DNA from 3 places in the Paenarthrobacter sp. NPDC089322 genome. Region 2 is predicted to be linked to each of the others. Evidence: riboswitches for the same ligand, from Rfam matches in the RefSeq annotation. Region 2 holds a riboswitch; each other region holds the start of a gene.
What was found. Region 2 has a riboswitch for thiamine pyrophosphate ahead of thiC (phosphomethylpyrimidine synthase ThiC). Riboswitches for the same ligand answer to the same signal wherever they lie in the genome.

Region 1: it holds a riboswitch for thiamine pyrophosphate, as region 2 does, so the genes downstream of both, thiD (bifunctional hydroxymethylpyrimidine kinase/phosphomethylpyrimidine kinase) here and thiC (phosphomethylpyrimidine synthase ThiC) in region 2, are expected to answer to the same signal.
Region 3: it holds a riboswitch for thiamine pyrophosphate, as region 2 does, so the genes downstream of both, AB0N65_RS14220 (ECF transporter S component) here and thiC (phosphomethylpyrimidine synthase ThiC) in region 2, are expected to answer to the same signal.

Annotation. Positions count from the first base shown of each region.
Region 1 covers NZ_JBFBGW010000002.1:353,536-356,803, reverse strand. The annotation lists gene AB0N65_RS03710 (Rne/Rng family ribonuclease) at 1-974, shown strand, start outside; TPP riboswitch at 1,184-1,282, shown strand; gene thiD (bifunctional hydroxymethylpyrimidine kinase/phosphomethylpyrimidine kinase) at 1,273-2,793, shown strand; gene rplU (50S ribosomal protein L21) at 3,173-3,268, shown strand, end outside.
Region 2 covers NZ_JBFBGW010000003.1:348,766-352,033, reverse strand. The annotation lists gene AB0N65_RS05575 (VOC family protein) at 1-115, opposite strand, end outside; gene AB0N65_RS05570 (amidohydrolase family protein) at 192-1,274, opposite strand; TPP riboswitch at 1,349-1,456, shown strand; gene thiC (phosphomethylpyrimidine synthase ThiC) at 1,450-3,268, shown strand, end outside.
Region 3 covers NZ_JBFBGW010000014.1:47,161-50,428, reverse strand. The annotation lists gene AB0N65_RS14240 (monovalent cation/H+ antiporter complex subunit F) at 1-217, shown strand, start outside; gene mnhG (monovalent cation/H(+) antiporter subunit G) at 207-611, shown strand; gene AB0N65_RS14230 (DUF4235 domain-containing protein) at 716-976, opposite strand; gene AB0N65_RS14225 (NUDIX domain-containing protein) at 1,029-1,700, opposite strand; TPP riboswitch at 1,854-1,990, shown strand; gene AB0N65_RS14220 (ECF transporter S component) at 2,067-2,687, shown strand; gene AB0N65_RS14215 (ABC transporter ATP-binding protein) at 2,687-3,268, shown strand, end outside.

The sequences.
Region 1 (3,268 bases), on a different contig from region 2:
GCACCAAGCACCAGGTGGCGGAAGTGACATCGCTGGGCCTCGTCCAGATGACGCGAAAGCGTATGGGCACCGGCCTGCTTGAGGTGTTCGGGGAGCAGTGCGAGCACTGTGCCGGCCGTGGCGTCGTAACCCATGACGAACCCGTGGAACACCGCCGCGCAAACACCGTGGCCGCCGAGCACCACCGTCCGCATGCGGAACCTCAACAACCCGCAGGCCGGACGGAACGCAAGCGTCGCCGCGGCAAGGGTGGCGGACAGGGCCCCGCAGAGTCTTCGACGCCGGTCCACACCTCTTCCGCTCCGCCGGCACCTACGGCAAGCGTTGAGGCCGTTGACCCGGTTCGCCAGGCCAAAGCCGAAGCAACCAGGGCCGCTTTGGCAACCATCGCCGCTGCGGCGCATGCGGCCCACCTGCACGACGACGAGATTCATCGCGCGGAGGAGCAAGCACGCGCTGCGGCCGGCCAGCAGCACGCCGATGCCGCTGGTGCAACCACAGGCAGTGCTAAATCATCGTCCGAGGCGGGCGGAGCGGACACTCCTGACTCCCATGAGGCAGGCGCCACCCGGCAAGGGCGGACCACTCCCGTCCTTCGCTTTGGCGGGGAAGAGGTTGCCCTGCCGTTCGTTGAGCACCACGAAGAGCCCGCAGCGAGCAAGCCGGCCATGAGCCTGGATCTTCTGGCCGAAGCATTCTCGCACCTCGGCGCACCCGCCCCGGAGGAAGAGGCTTCTCGTCCTGCCGGGTCCGAGGCCGCATCGCCGTCCCGGGGGCGCCGCGGACGCAGGAACCGAAGCGCGAGCAGGGCACAGGGCGCCGCCAACGAGACGAGCGTTGAGCACCACGAGGTAGCAGCCTCCGCGGCGGGTGGGTCATCGCACGAGGCCAAGGCCCCCGGGGAACCCGTCAAGAAGACTGTGGCGGAAGAGCCCATCATCCTCGGGGTCGGAGTACCCGCTTCCGAACTCTAGCCCGGAAATTAAGCACGTGGCTAAGAAGCGCACGTGTGGCATGGGAGCCAGAACAGAAGGGCCCCGCGTTCACCGCTCACTGCGGCGAACGCGGGGCCTTTTGCCGTGCGGACAAGCCGGGAGGCGGCTCCGGCCGATTTGCCGCCGGTCACATCCGGACCCGAACGGTGTATGGGTTGCAGGGCGCCATTGCTTCCCGGCTAGGCTTGGAGGTTGACACGGGGTGCCGGGCGAAGGGCCGGGCTGAGATCCAGACCCGTTGAACCTGTCCGGTTAGCACCGGCGAAGGGATGTCCTGATGACTTCATCGTCGTTTTCTCCTGTCTACCCCCTGGCTGCCGTGGGCCGGCCCCATCCCCGGGTGCTCAGCATTGCCGGCTCTGATCCCTCGGGCGGCGCCGGCATCCAGGCGGATCTCAAGAGCATCGCTGCCCATGGCGGCTATGGCATGGCGGCGATCACGGCGCTCACGGCGCAGAACACCCTGGGTGTCACCGCGGTGCACGTGCCACCCGTGGAGTTCCTTCGTCAGCAATTGCTTGCCATCAGCAGCGACGTCGCCATCGATGCCGTCAAGATCGGGATGCTGGGTGACGCGGCTGTTGTCCACGAAGTCCGCACCTGGCTCGAAGAGGTACGTCCCGCCGTCGTGGTTGTTGACCCGGTGATGGTGGCCACCAGCGGCGACCGCCTCCTGCGGGAATCTGCCGAGGCCGCATTGCGGACGCTCCTGCCGTTGGCTGACCTGATCACTCCCAACCTTCCCGAATTGGCCATGCTGCTCGGGGAGTCCGAGGCCGGAGACTGGGCCTCGGCGCTCGACCAGGGGAAACGGCTCGCAGCTGAATGCGGCACCACGGTTTTGGTGAAGGGAGGACATCTTGCAGGCGGCGAATGCCCTGATGCCTTGATCAATACAAGCGGACTCTTGCGGCAGGACGTGATAGAGGTGGCCGGTCCCCGCGTGGCGACGGTCAACAGCCACGGTACCGGTTGCTCGCTCTCTTCCGCGCTGGCTACGGTCCAAGCCCGGACAGGTGACTGGGAAGCTTCCTTGCGCGAGGTGAAGCCATGGCTGCTGCAGGCCCTCACGACGGCGGACCGGCTGGAAGTCGGCAGCGGCAGCGGACCGATCAATCACTTCCACCACCTCACCGACACCTTGCGGCCCGGCGACTTCGCGGCGCGGCTGTGGCAGGAAGCGACGCCGGAACTGGAGGCCATCTACGGCCTGCCCTTTATTCAAGGACTGCAGTCGGGCGCTCTTCCGGAAAGCGGGTTCAACTACTATCTTGCCCAGGACGCCATCTACCTCAACGGCTATTCGAGGGTCCTGGCGAGGGCTGCAGCACTTGCCCCGACGGAGGAAGAGCAGTTGTTCTGGGCACGGTCGTCACAGCAATGCCTGGAAGTGGAGTCGGAACTGCACAGGAACTGGCTGAGTACCCGCCAGGCTTCCACCCGGACAGGACCGGTCACCAAGTCGTATGTTGATCATCTCGTGGCATCGTCGGCCGCGGGCAGTTACGCGGTACTGCTGGCAGCGATCCTGCCGTGCTACTGGTTGTACGCAGAGGTAGGCCAGGAACTCCACGCAGCCTATGTGGCTGCCGGCGCGTCCAGCGACCACCCGTATGCCGAGTGGCTCAAGACCTACGCCGACGAGGACTTTGCCGCGGCAACCAGGAAAGCCATCGACTTCACGGACGTCGCTGCACGCATGGCTTCCGGCGCCGAGCGCGCTGCGATGGTGGAGGCCTTCGCGCAATCCTGCCGTTACGAAACAGCCTTCTTTGACGCACCCAGGTTGTACGCCTGAGGTTCAGGCTCGAAGGAAGCATTGCCCGTTCCGTTGTCCGTTGCCGCGCGTCGTTTCGCAGATCCCGTCATGCGGGTCCGGGCGCTGTAAGCTGTAGGGGCACGGTGCCGGGCGAGCCCCTTTCAAGCTGGTGACAAACGTCACTTGGCGGCCTCCAGGCCCGGCCTCATTTGCAGCTGAAGGTCAAACTAGCGTAATCTTGATCTTCGGTGCTTACGCCAACACTTGGGTTATGCCCCTTGGAATTGTTCATGGGATGACTCGCGGGCTTCGATCCGAAGTCCACGGCGTTGAGGCACAGCGCGAATCAGGCCCGAATTCCGGTTCAAGGTTCCGCACGCAAATTTAGTAAGAAACGTCGAGAGAAGTGAGTACCCAAGTGGTGTACGCGATTGTCCGCGCAGGCGGCCGCCAAGAAAAAGTTTCCGTTGGAGACTACGTAACGCTGAACCGCGTCCCCGGTGGAGCCGGCAGC
Region 2 (3,268 bases):
GCCCCAAGGCACGCTGGTAATAATCGCTCATGAGCTTCATGTCCCCCACCTTGAGCATGACGGTGCCCATGGTGAGTTCGGCAGGAAGGAGGTCTTGGTTGCGTTGGGTGGTCATGGTGGTGCTCCCTCAATGAAGTGGCCGCTTATCAGCGCTGCTACACCATTAAATTACTTGAAGCTTCAATTTATTCCTAGCGGATGATGTTCCCTCTCAGGACCACATGCTTGAGCCTGCCCACGGTCTCCAGTTCCAGTCGGGGATCCTCTGAGCAAACCACGACGTCGGCACTCGCACCCTCGCTGATGCCGTCGGCTCCCAGCCAGGCGCGGGCCCGCCACGCAGCAGCGTCCAGGACAGCGCCCGGCGGCAGGCCGGCGTCGTGCAGTTCCTTGAGCTCATCAGCGATCCTGCCATGCGCAATGACGCTCCCCGCATCCGTCCCTGCGTAGATGGTGACACCGGCTTCGAAAGCCTCCACAACCCGCTCACGCCGGCGCTCCCATAAGCGCAGCATGTGGGAGGCGTAGCCAGGGAACTTCGGTTGGGCCTGGGCAGCGATGTCCGGGAAAGTCGCGATGTTGATGAGCGTGGGAACGATCGGCACCGATTCCTCCACGAGCCGGGGAATGTGCCGTGGCAAGAGGCCTGTGGCGTGCTCGATGCAATCGATTCCGGCGTCGAGCATGTCGTCGATCGTGTCCTCGGCGAAGCAGTGGGCCGTAACGCGGGCGCCTTCGTCGTGGGCGGCGGAGACTGCATCCTTGACGAGGTTCTTCGGAAAGGAGGGCGCAAGGTCACCGGCATCGCGGTCGATCCAGTCGCCGACGAGCTTGACCCAGCCGTCGCCGTCGCGGGCTTCCTTCCGGACGGTCTCCACGAGCTCCTCCGGGCCAATCTCATGGCCAAGGCCGCGGAGGTAGCGCTTGCTCCGGGCAATATGGCGACCCGAGCGAATGAGCCGGGGCAAGTCGGAACGCTGCTGGATCCAGCGCGTGTCGCTGGGCGACCCCGCATCCCTGATCAGCAATGTCCCGGCTTGGAGGTCGGCCCGGGCCTGGGCGAGAGCCGTCTGCTCGTCCACTGCCCCGCCTACACCGAGTCCCACATGGCAATGGGCATCAACAAAGCCGGGAAGGACCCAGCCATCCACCACGGTGTCCGGGGTGGCTGTTGGTCGCTCAAAGGTCAGGGTTCCGTCGACGGACCATAGGCCACGCAGCTCCCGGTCCGCCGACACGAGCACGGGCCCGCTGAACTCGATGATGTTTGCCACGGAAAAAATCCTAGCGCCGGGACCCCGCCGCGCCTGTATGACTGGGAGCCCGCGGGCAGCTGTGGTAGCTTCGTCTACGACCACACGGGGGCCCCTGCAGGGGCTGAGATCGGACTGATGCAGTCTGCGACCGTTGAACCTGTCCGGGTAATGCCGGCGAAGGAAGTGAGTATCCTTGAGCACCACAGAAACACAGCACAGCCCTGCCCAAAACACGGCAAACCCTTCCGGGTACCAGGCTGTTACCCAATCCTTGAAATCGCATTCGCTGGCGTACGTGGAGGACCGCGAGACGGGCATACGCGTCCCCGTCACGGAAATCGCGCTGGAGCCCTCGCCCAACGGCCAAGCCAACGCGCCGTTGCAGGTCTACAGAACAGCGGGGCCGGGCAGCGACCCGGTCATGGGCCTCGAACCGTTCCGCGCGGCCTGGATTGAAGCCCGCGGGGACACAGAGGCCTATTCGGGCAGGGAACGGAACCTGCTCGACGACGGTAAGTCCGCCGTCCGCCGGGGAGCAGCCTCTGCGGAGTGGAAGGGCACGCAGCCGGTGCCCCGCCGCGCCGTCGAAGGCAGGACCGTCACGCAGATGCACTACGCGAAGAAGGGCATTGTGACCCCCGAGATGCAGTTCGTGGCCCTTCGGGAAAACTGCGACGTGGAACTGGTCCGAAGCGAGGTGGCCGCCGGACGTGCAATCATCCCCAGCAACATCAACCACCCCGAATCCGAACCGATGATCATCGGCAAGGCATTCCTGGTGAAGATCAACGCCAACATCGGGAACTCGGCCGTCACAAGCTCCATCGCCGAGGAAGTGGACAAGCTGCAGTGGGCAACGCAGTGGGGTGCTGACACCGTCATGGACCTCTCCACCGGCGACGACATCCACACCACGCGGGAGTGGATCATCCGCAACTCCCCCGTCCCGATCGGCACGGTGCCTATCTACCAGGCATTGGAGAAGGTCAATGGTGAGGCCAACAAGCTGACCTGGGAGATCTTCCGGGACACCGTGATCGAGCAATGTGAACAAGGCGTGGACTATATGACCATCCACGCCGGTGTCCTGCTCAGGTACGTGCCGCTGACCGCCAACCGTGTGACAGGGATCGTCTCCCGGGGCGGTTCGATCATGGCGGGATGGTGCCTTGCCCATCACGAGGAAAACTTCCTCTACACGCATTTTGACGAACTCTGCGAGATCTTCGCGAAGTACGATGTCGCCTTCTCACTCGGAGACGGCCTGCGTCCGGGCGCCACGGCCGATGCCAACGATGCCGCCCAGTTCGCGGAGCTGGACACGCTCGCCGAGCTGACGCAGCGGGCATGGGAGTTCGACGTGCAGGTCATGGTTGAAGGGCCGGGGCACATTCCGTTCCACCTCGTCCGCGAAAACGTGGAGCGTCAACAGGAACTCTGCAAGGGTGCCCCCTTCTACACCCTGGGCCCGTTGGTCACGGACGTTGCTCCCGGCTACGACCACATCACCTCGGCCATTGGCGCCACGGAAATCGCACGCTACGGCACCGCCATGCTCTGTTACGTGACACCGAAAGAACACCTTGGCCTGCCGAACAAGGACGACGTAAAAACAGGCGTGATCACCTACAAGATCGCGGCGCACGCAGCCGACCTCGCCAAGGGCCACCCGGGGGCGCACGAACGCGACGACGCACTCTCCAAAGCCAGGTTCGAATTCCGATGGCGTGACCAGTTCGCGCTCTCCCTTGACCCGGTGACCGCGGAAGCCTTCCACGACGAAACCCTGCCCGCCGAACCGGCAAAGACCGCGCACTTCTGCTCCATGTGCGGACCCAAATTCTGCTCCATGCGCATTAGCCAGGACATCCGGGACGAGTACGGCTCAGCCGAAGCACAGGCCGCGATCGCCGGAATGTACAACGGCATGCGTGAAAAGAGTGAGGAATTCCTGGCGTCGGGCGGAAAGGTCTACTTGCCGGAGCTCCGGATGCCGGTAACCACGCAGCAGG
Region 3 (3,268 bases), on a different contig from region 2:
CATCCGCATAGCGATCGGGCCGTCGTTGCTGGACCGTGTACTTGCTTCCGACGTCCTGCTGGCGATCGTGGGGGCAGCCCTGGCGATCGACATGGCCCTGAATCGACACCTCAACAACCTCATGCTGCTCGTGGCCCTGGCCGTCATCGGCTTCATCGGTTCGGTGACAGTGGCCCGCTTTGTTGCCGAAAGGAGGGAACAGAGCAATGAGTCCTGAAACCACCGGTGTGGACGCCGTCATCGATGCAGTAACCGCTGTCTTCCTGGTGGTCGGCGCCCTGATGTCCCTCGGCGCAGCCATCGGATTGCTGCGCTTCCCGGACCTCATGAGCCGCATGCACGCAGCCACCAAGCCGCAGGTCCTCGGGCTGTTCCTGATGCTCGCCGCCATAGGTCTCCAGATGCGCACCTGGTGGGTATGGCCGGTGTTGCTGGTGGCGTGGATCTTCCAGCTGCTGACGGCGCCCGTGTCCGCGCATATGGTGGGCCGTTCCGCCTACCGGACCAAGCACGGACACCGCGAGCTCCTCACCAAGGACGAGCTGGAAGCCGTAGTCCAGCGGGCAGCAGGCGAACAGCCGGGGAACAACACGCTCGACGGCGGCCGCTGACTTTTGCGGTTCGGCCCTCTGAGTGGTCGGTTCCGCACGGTGGGGCCGCGCTCCGGCGGGGTCGGTGCGGTGCGGCGGGTCGTTGCAGTCCGGCGGGGCGGCGGTCAGACGATGTCGTGCGTCTTCGCGAAGCGGGCGATGGCCCGCTGTGTGCTTCGACTTGAGAGGACCTGGATCAGCGTGCTGACGAAAGCCGAGATCAGCGCGAACGTCAATGCCGAGCGCAGGCTTGTCTCCAGGTCGTCGTGACCCTTGGGCGGTTTGTTGCCGGTGACTTTTTCCCAACCGATGTTGACCAATTTGGTGCCGACAAATCCGGCTCCCAGGCTCACGCCGGCACCTAGCAGCTTCAAGAGGAAGTTCATGCCACCAGCCTAGCCTCACATCCCCTCAGCTTGGCGTTGTTGGAGGGTGGCGTCAGTTGCGGTTTCCCCGCTCTTTGAGGAACGCCGCCAGAGAACCCCGGGGTGCCAGGACGGGGACAACGTCGTGGTCAGCCGACCATACGGCACTCACAGTAGGAAACTCAGCGATTTCTTTGAGCAGGTAGTACGTGGGCGGCATCAGTTGCAGCTTTCCTTCTGCCTCTGCGGCGAGGATGTCTTGCACGGGCATCCATAGGGACTGCCAGGCTTCAGTTGTCTGATGCTGTGGCTCGGCACCAGGAGAAGGCCTGGCAACATAGAAGTAGGTGTCAAAGCGCTTGGGCATGTCCACGGGTGTGATCCAGTTGGCCCAGGGGCGAAGCTCAGCAGCGTCAAGGTTGAGTCCGGCCTCCTCGGAAACCTCCCTCAAGGCCGCTTTCAATACCGTGCCTGCCTGGACATGCAACCGGTCTGGTTCCACAGCAATGGACGTGAGGTGCCAAGCCGCGCCGTGTTGCTCGAGCAGGCCACCGGGGAAGTCCCAGCCTTCACTGTCTGCGGCATCCACTCGTCCTCCGGGGAAGACCACCATGCCGGCGGCGAAGTCCATGGTGGACACCCGGTGCTGGACGAACGCTTCAAGTCCACGCGGTGCATCGCGGAGCAGGATCACACTAGCTGCGAGTCGGGGCTCGGCTACTGGAACGTCGGAACCGGAAGTCATGGAGACATTCTCGCAGGTGTGTTGTGGGGCCTGGTGTGCGTGCCACAACGCGGGCGAGGCGCGCGGAGTTGGCCTCGCAACGGGAATATGACCGATCCCATGACTCCGAAAAGCCCTCCGGGTGTAAACTGAACCACGCCCATAAGGGCGGATTGATAACGACAGGGGAGCGCCGCCGTCGAATCCTGCAGGCATGCAGGTGACGCGAGGGCGCTGAGAGTGCGGACAGCCGCAGACCCTCGAACCTGATCCGGTTAGTACCGGCGCAAGGGAGTCGAGCTTCTCAGAGTGTCCGGAACCGGGTGGCGCATGCCGGCCGGGATTTCCGGGGAGCACTTTCCCCTCCTGTAACCTCAGGAGGCAGAAATGACCACGGCAAGCGTGAAGAAGACCAGTTACACCTGGCGTGTTGTAGACATCGTGGTGGCAGCTTTGATTGCCATCGCAGGCGGCGTGATCTTCTGGGCATGGTCCCAGGGCGCCGCGATCGTATCCATTCCCATGAACGCGGCCTACCCGCCCCTGACCGGTTTGATCGCCGGTGGTTGGATGATCCCCGCGGTCCTGGGGATGCTCATTATCCGCAAGCCGGGAGCGGCGTTGTTCTGCGAGACCGTGGCCGCTACCGGTGAACTCATCATGGGTTCCCAGTACGGCACAACGGTCCTGATCTCGGGCCTTCTCCAGGGCTTGGGCGCTGAACTCGTTTTCGCCGCCTTCCGCTACAAGAAGTTCAACCTCTCCACTGCCCTGCTCGCGGGAGCCGGCGCGGGTCTCTTCTGCGGCCTCAACGATTCCTTCATGCCGTGGGGCTGGAACATCGCCTACGAAGCCGTGGACAAGCTGGCTTACATCGCGTTCACCACGATCTCCGGAGCCATCATCGCCGGCGCGTTGTCCTGGGTGGCCACGCGTGGCCTCGCCAAGACCGGTGTGCTGAGCGCCTTCGCGTCCCGCAAGGCCGCTTCGGAGCCCGTCTTCAACTGATGTCCTCCACGCAAAACGGCGTCCGGCCTGCCGCCATCACCGCCGAAGGGTGGGGATGGCGGCATGCCGGCCGTTCCATGCCGGCGATCCAGGGCCTTGACTTACGGATCGAGCCCGGTGAGCGCGTGCTGCTGCTGGGACCCTCTGGCGCGGGCAAGTCGACGTTGCTTCATGCCCTCGCCGGGGTGCTGGGTGACGAAGAGGACGACTCGGACGAGACGGGCTCGCTCCTGATCGACGGCGCTCCTCCCCGGGAGCAGCGTGGCCGCGCCGGGCTGATGCAGCAGGACCCGGAAACCCAGGTGGTCCTCTCACGCGTGGGGGATGACGTCGCCTTCGGCGCGGAGAACCTGGCCGTGCCCCGGGAGGACATCTGGGCACGTGTCCATGAAGCGCTCGACGACGTCGGGTTGCGTACCGCTTCCGGCCGCGGTTTGGCGTTGGACCACCCGACGGCGGCACTCTCCGGCGGGCAGAAGCAGCGCCTCGCGTTGGCCGGCATCCTGGCGATGCGTCCGGGGCTGATCCTGCTGGATGAACCCACCGCCAACCTGGACCCCGCGGGCGTGCTGGAGGTCCGC